Linked DNA regions of Prosthecomicrobium sp. N25. The protein of the gene in region 1 interacts with the protein of each later gene in a pairwise test. Links are inferred from orthologs where the notes say so. Each region holds a gene or a part of one and is shown on either strand. Other genes may lie near its edges.

Region 1 (3,384 bases):
ATCGGGATCGCGACGTCGTCCTACGACCGCAGCCTGATCGGCGCCGTGTGGGACGGCCTGACCAAGGACGAGGACGCCCTCGCGCGGGTCATGGCCAAGGATGCGGTCGTCGAGCTCGACCCGATCCTGAAACGCCTGGTCGCGTGCGGAATCCCGGAGTCGGAGGTGACCATGCAGGCCGGCTGGGACCGCCGGCGGCGCATCCTCAATATCCTGTGGGTCAGAATCCTGGGCTCCAAGCACCGGAACACGGTGCTGGGAGACCTCGCCGACGCGCTCGACGCGGCGCCGACGCTCGCCTTCGACAGCGGCCCGGTCACGAAAGCGCGGCGCCTGCTGTGAGAGGGGCGCGCCGAGGCGGTCCGGCCGGGGTGCCCCGGGCGGCTCAGGCGTCCAGGTTCGCCGTCAGGGCGTTCGCCTGGATGAACTCGCGGCGGGGCTCGACCTCGTCGCCCATCAGGCGGGTGAAGACGCCGTCGGCGTCGTCGGCCTCGCGGATCCGGACCTGCAGGAGCGAGCGGGCGTTCGGGTCGAGGGTCGTCTCCCAGAGCTGGTCCGGGTTCATCTCGCCGAGGCCCTTGTAGCGCTGCATGGAGATGCCCTTGCGGCCCTGGGCGAACACCGCCTCCAGGAGGGCGCGGGGCCCGCGGATGACGGTGCCGCTGTCGCGGCGGCGGAGCTCGGCGGCCTTGCCGTAGACCTCCTGCAGGTGCGCCGCGTGGGCGTCGAGCTTGCGGGCGTCCGCGGAGGCCAGCAGGGCGGCGTCGATCCAGCGGGCCTCCAGGACGCCGCGCAGGGTGCGGCGGAAGAGCAGGCTGCCGTCCGGCTTGGCCTCGCCCTCCCAGCCCTTCTCGAACTCGTCGGCCAGGATGTCGAGCCGGCGGGCGATGTAGGCGGCGGCCTCGCGGGCCTTGTCCTGGTCGTTCAGTACCTGGGTGGTGAGGGCCCCGGCGATCGCCGCCTGCTCGACGACGTCCCGGTCGTAGCGGTGGTGCAGGCCGTCCAGGATGCCCGCGATCAGGCGGGCCTCGTCGACGACCCCGCGCAGGTCGAGCCCGGACCGTTCCTCGCCGTTGGCGAGGGTCAGCCTGGCCTCGTCGAGGCCCTGTTCGACGAGGTAGTCCTCGAAGGCTTTCTGGTCCTTCAGGTACTGCTCCGACTTGCCGCGCGCGACCTTGTAGAGCGGCGGCTGGGCGATGAAGAGGTGGCCGCGCTCAATCAGCGCCGGCATCTGCCGGAAAAAGAAGGTCAGGAGCAGGGTGCGGATATGGGCGCCGTCGACGTCGGCGTCCGTCATGATGATGATCTTGTGGTAGCGCAGCTTGTCGAGGTTGAACTCGTCGGTGCCGATCGAGGTGCCGAGCGCCGTGATCAGCGTGCCGATCTGCTCGGACGACAGCATCTTGTCGAAGCGGGCGCGCTCAACGTTCAGGATCTTGCCGCGGAGCGGCAGAACGGCCTGGTTCTCGCGGTTGCGGCCCTGCTTGGCGGAGCCGCCGGCGGAGTCGCCCTCGACGATGAAGAGTTCCGACTTGGCCGGATCCTTCTCCTGGCAGTCGGCGAGCTTGCCGGGCAGCGAGGCGACGTCGAGCACCCCCTTGCGGCGGGTCAGCTCGCGGGCCTTGCGGGCGGCCTCGCGGGCGGCGGCGGCCTCGACCACCTTGCCGACGATCGACTTCGCCTCGGCGGGATGTTCCTCGAACCAGGTGCCGAGCGCCTCGCCGACGAGGCTCTCCACCACGGGGCGGACCTCGGAGGAGACGAGCTTGTCCTTCGTCTGAGACGAGAACTTCGGATCAGGCACCTTCACGGAGAGGACGCAGGTGAGGCCTTCGCGGCAGTCTTCGCCGGAGAGCGCCACCTTCTCCTTCTTGGTCAGGCCCGAGGAGTCCGCATAGCCGACCACCTGACGGGTCAGAGCGCCGCGGAAGCCGGCGAGGTGGGTGCCGCCGTCGCGCTGCGGGATGTTGTTGGTGAAGCAGAGCGTCTGCTCGTGGTAGGAATCGTTCCACCACAGCGCGCACTCGACCGTGATGCCGTCGCGCTCGGCCTTCATGGTCACCGGCTTGGCGATCAGCGGGTGCTTGGCGCGGTCCAGGTAGCGGACGAAGGCCTCCAGGCCGCCCTCGTACATCATGGTCTCCGACCTCGGCTCGACCCCGCGCCGGTCCTCCAGCGTGATGCGGACGCCGGAGTTGAGGAAGGCGAGTTCGCGGATGCGGTGCTCCAGGGTGGCGTAGTCGAACTCGACCTTGGTGAAGGTGTCCGGGCTCGGCAGGAAGGTGACCTCCGTGCCGCGCTGGCCCCCGGCGTCGCCGACGACCGCGAGCGGCGCCTCGGCGACGCCATGGCGGAAGCGCATCCGGTGCTCGCGCCCCTCGCGCCAGACTCTGAGGTCGAGCCATGTGGAGAGTGCGTTGACGACCGAGACGCCGACGCCGTGCAGGCCGCCCGAGACCTTGTAGGCGTTCTGGTTGAACTTCCCGCCGGCGTGCAGCTGGGTCATGATGACCTCGGCGGCCGAGACGCCCTCGCCCTGGTGGATGTCGGTCGGGATGCCGCGGCCGTTGTCGCGCACCGTGCAGGAGCCGTCGGCGTTCAGGCGGACGACCACCTCGTCGGCCCAGCCGGCGAGCGCCTCGTCGATGGCGTTGTCGACCACCTCGTAGACCATGTGGTGCAGGCCGGACCCGTCGTCGGTGTCGCCGATGTACATGCCGGGCCGCTTGCGCACGGCGTCCAGCCCCTTCAGCACCTGGATGGATTCGGCGCCGTATTCGGCCGCACCGTTCTTCGACGTCCCGCTCGGGATGGCATCGGTCATGATCGAATCGTTCACTCGCCGTCAGGGGCCACGGGGGTCGCTTCTTATAGCGGCAACCGCACTCGGTTCAAACATCGCGGACGGCGCGGAATCTTGCAGGAAAATCAGGTCATTTCGCGGCGCTCGCGCGAGTGCGCGCCCGCGCGCCCGGAAATACAAGGTCGGACGACCATGAAGAAGGGCCCGGCGCGATGCGCCGGGCCCGTCCCTCTTCGATCGTTCGTCGGCGCAGGGCTACTGCGGGGCGACCGGACGGGTGGTGCCGGAGCCGGTCGCGCCCGTGGAGGTCGTCGAGCCGCCGGCCGACCGGTTGTCGTTCACGCGGCGGAACTCGGGGGCCTGCTTCAGGGCGTCCTTGGTGGACGCGATCGTGACCCGCATGGTGTTGCTGTTGTTCGCGTCGGCCATCATCTGGACCGACTCGAACGGCACCGCGACGTTCTTCTCGCCGATGCCGAGGAAGCCGCCCACACCGATCACGACGGCGTGGATCTTCCCGTCCTTCTGGACGAGCAGATCGTTGATCTCGCCGATGTTCTCGTCGCCCGAGCCGCGCACGG
Region 2 (3,604 bases), 2.5 Mb from region 1 along the record:
GACCTTGGCGGCCACCCGGCTGGAGATCTCGCTGCGGCCCGCCCCGTAGTCGATCAGCGACGCCGGCCTGAGGGCCATGATGTGCGGCAGGATCGTCGCCATGTGGCGGCCGCCGAAGCCGTACTGGGTGGCATGCAGGTGCCGGTAGTCCTCGACGTACTTGCGTTCCATCACGACCTCGATGCGGACAGGGCCGGCGGACGCGGCCGGATCGGCGGCTGACGCGCCGCCGAGGACGGGCGGGGCTCAGCCCTCGCCGCCGCCGTCGTCCCCGGGACCGTCCTCGCCGTCGCCCTCGCCGGGGCCGCCGTCGCCGGGGCCGTCCGGACCCTGGCCGCCGGCTTCGATCTCGGCGTCGTCCTCGTCCTCGCGCACCCGCTCCACGGAGACGACCTTCTCGTCGGCCGCCGTGTTGAACACGATGACGCCCTGGGTGGAGCGGCCGGCGATGCGGATGCCCTCGACCGGGCAGCGGATGAGCTGGCCGGCATCGGTGACCAGCATGATCTGGTCGCCATGGTCGATGGGGAAGCTCGCCACCAGCGGACCGTTGCGCGGCGTGACCGCCATGGCGACGATGCCCTTTCCGCCCCGGCCCGTGATCCGGTACTCGAAGGACGAGGTCCGCTTGCCGTAGCCGTTCTCGGAGACGGTCAGGATGAACTGCTCGGCCGCGCTCATCTCGACATAGCGGCGCTCGCCGAGCACCAGGGCGCCGTTGGTCTCCTCGCCCTCGCCGTCCGACCCGTTCGCGTCCGCTTCGGTTTCCCCGCGCAGCGCCCGGCTCCGCTTCAGATAGGCGAGCCGCTCGTCCGACGAGGCCTCGAAGTGGCGGATGATCGTCATCGAAATCACCCGGTCCTCGTCGGCGAGCGCGATGCCGCGCACGCCCATCGAGTCGCGGCCCTTGAAGACGCGGACGTCGGTGACGGGGAAGCGGATGCACTGGCCGAGCGCCGTGGTGATCAGCACGTCGTCGGTCTCGGTCGCCGTCTCGACGGAGACGATGCCCTCGCCCTCCTCGAGCTTCATGGCGATCTTGCCGTTCCGGTTCACCTGGACGAAGTCGGAGAGCTTGTTGCGCCGGATGGTGCCCTTGGTGGTGGCGAACATCACGTCGCGGCTTTCCCAGGTCGATTCGTCCTCCGGCAGGGGCAGGATCGAGGTGATCCGCTCGCCCTCGGACAAGGGCAGGATGTTGATCAGCGCCTTGCCGCGCGCCTGCGGGGCCGCGAGCGGCAGCCGCCAGACCTTGGTCTTGTAGGCGATGCCCTTCGAGGAGAAGAACAGGATCGGCACGTGGGTGTTGGCCACGAAGAGGCGGGTGACGAAATCCTCGTCCTTCATGGCGACGCCCGAGCGGCCCTTGCCGCCGCGCCGCTGCGCCCGGTAGGTGGACAGCGGCACGCGCTTGATCCAGCCGGCATGCGTGACGGTGACGACCATGTCCTCGCGTTGGATCAGGTCCTCGTCGTCGACCTCACCGTCGAGCTCGAGGATCTCGGTGCGGCGCGGCGTGGCGAACTCGGCCCGGATGGCGCCGAGCTCGTCCTTGATGATGGTCAGGATGCGGGCACGCGAGCGCAGGATGTCGAGATAGTCCTCGATCTCGCGGGCGAGCTTCTCCAGTTCCTCGGCGATCTCGTCGCGGCCCAGCGCGGTCAGGCGGGCGAGGCGCAGCTCGAGGATCGCGCGCGCCTGCTCGTCGGAGAGCCGGTAGGTCGTCCCGTCCGGGTTCAGCGTGTGGCGCGGGTCGGCGATCAGCGCGATCAGCGGCGCCATGTCCTTGGCGGGCCAGTCGCGGCCCATCAGCCCGGCCTTGGCGGTCGCCGGGTCGGGCGCATAGCGGATGAGGCGGATCACCTCGTCGATGTTGGCAACCGCGATGGCGAGGCCGACCAGCACATGGGCGCGGTCGCGCGCCTTGTTGAGCAGGAAGCGCGTGCGCCGTCCGATGACCTCCTCGCGGAACGCCACGAAGGCCTGCAGCATGTCGCGGACGGTCATCAGCTCCGGCTTGCCGCCGTTCAGCGCCACCATATTGGCGCCGAAGGTCGATTGCAGGGCCGTGAACTTGTAGATCTGGTTCAGCACGACTTCGGGGACCGCGTCCCGTCGCACCTCGATCACCACCCGGTAGCCGTCCCGGTCGGACTCGTCGCGCACCTCCGCGATGCCCTCGATGCGCTTCTCGCGCACGAGCTCGCCGATGCGCTCGACCATCGAGGCCTTGTTCACCTGATACGGGATCTCGTTGATGATGATGGCCTCGCGGCCGCCCCGCACGGTCTCGAACTTGACCCGGCCGCGCATCGTGATGGAGCCGCGGCCCGTGTGGTAGGCGGAGCGGATGCCGGACCGGCCGAGGATGATGCCGCCGGTCGGGAAGTCGGGCCCGGGGATGATCTCGATCAGGTCGTCGATGCCCATGTCGGGCCGGTCGATCAGCGCGATGGCGGCGTCGATGACCTCGCCGAGATTGTGCGGCGGGATGTTGGTCGCCATGCCGACCGCGATGCCGCCGGCGCCGTTCACGAGCAGGTTCGGGAAGCGCGCCGGCAGGACGGTCGGCTCGCGCTCCGAATTGTCGTAGTTCGGCTGGAAGTCGACCGTGTCCTTGTCGAGGTCCTCGAGCAGGCTGTGGGCGATCTTCTTGAGGCGGACCTCGGTGTACCGCATGGCCGCCGGCTGGTCGCCGTCGACCGAGCCGAAGTTGCCCTGGCCGTCGACCAGGGGCACCCGCATGGCGAAGTCCTGCGCCATGCGCACGAGCGCGTCGTAGACCGACTGGTCGCCGTGCGGGTGGTACTTGCCGATCACGTCGCCGACGACGCGGGCCGACTTGCGGTACGCCTTGTTCCAGTCGTAGCCGTTCTCGTGCATCGAATAAAGGATGCGGCGATGCACCGGCTTCAGGCCGTCGCGCACGTCCGGCAGGGCGCGGCTCACGATCACGCTCATGGCGTAGTCGAGATAACTGCGCCGCATCTCGTCGGCGATGTTGATCGGCTTGATGTCCGACGGCGGTGTCCCGCCGGCGCCCGGCTTGTCGTTGTCGGCCAAGTCTCGTCTCTTCACTCGGGCGGCGCTGCCGCCGGGGTCGGGGGCCCCTCTATAGGCGATTCCGTGCGCGGGCGCCAATTCGCAGGGACGTCACTCTGGATTCCGGGCGCGCCCGCACGTGCCTGCGCGCGAGGAGGGTGAACCGGACCCGCGTGGCGCATTCATGGCGAGTTCAGGGCGGATGCGGCTCGATCGGGGGAGCCTGCGTGCTCTCGTCCGGGACCGATCCATGCCCCTCGCCCTCCGCCCCCTGCTCGCCCGCTGCCTCGCCGGCGGGGCCGCGTGCCTCGTCGTCGCCGCGGCCGTTCCGGCCGGGGCCGAGACCGCGCCGAAGCGCGTGGCCCTCGTCCTCGGCAACGGCGCCTACAAGGCCCAGCCCGCCCTGCCCGGCGCGGTCGCGGACGCCCAGGCGGTCGCAGCCGCGGTGCGCCGGCTGGGCTTCGAGGTGATCGAGGCGACGGACCTCGACCGGCGGCGGACCGAGGAGACCCTGGCGCGCTTCTACCGCGCCGTCGACGGCGCCGAGGTCGCCTTCGTGTAC

The links.
Region 2: the proteins of gyrB (region 1) and gyrA interact in binary tests that used the Escherichia coli proteins (3 or more experiments, as listed by UniProt). The link is inferred for Prosthecomicrobium sp. N25 from one-to-one orthologs.

The regions. Positions count from the first base shown.
Region 1 is NZ_JBBCAT010000001.1:554,179-557,562, reverse strand. Bases 106-3,175 are described here. They hold gyrB (DNA topoisomerase (ATP-hydrolyzing) subunit B), read right to left. Parts: upstream 2,825-3,175; coding sequence 386-2,824; downstream 106-385. Other genes in these bases: WBG79_RS02615 (PRC-barrel domain-containing protein), read right to left, coding at 3,059-3,175; WBG79_RS02625 (hypothetical protein), read left to right, coding at 106-342. In the rest of the region: more of WBG79_RS02625, read left to right, coding at 1-105; more of WBG79_RS02615, read right to left, coding at 3,176-3,384. UniProt on the Escherichia coli protein: DNA gyrase negatively supercoils closed circular double-stranded DNA in an ATP-dependent manner to maintain chromosomes in an underwound state.
Region 2 is NZ_JBBCAT010000001.1:3,067,567-3,071,170, forward strand. What follows is about bases 47-3,336. They hold gyrA (DNA gyrase subunit A), read right to left. Parts: upstream 2,989-3,336; coding sequence 247-2,988; downstream 47-246. Other genes in these bases: WBG79_RS13950 (class I SAM-dependent methyltransferase), read right to left, coding at 47-171; WBG79_RS13960 (caspase family protein), read left to right, coding at 3,293-3,336. Outside these bases: more of WBG79_RS13950, read right to left, coding at 1-46; more of WBG79_RS13960, read left to right, coding at 3,337-3,604. UniProt on the Escherichia coli protein: A type II topoisomerase that negatively supercoils closed circular double-stranded (ds) DNA in an ATP-dependent manner to maintain chromosomes in an underwound state.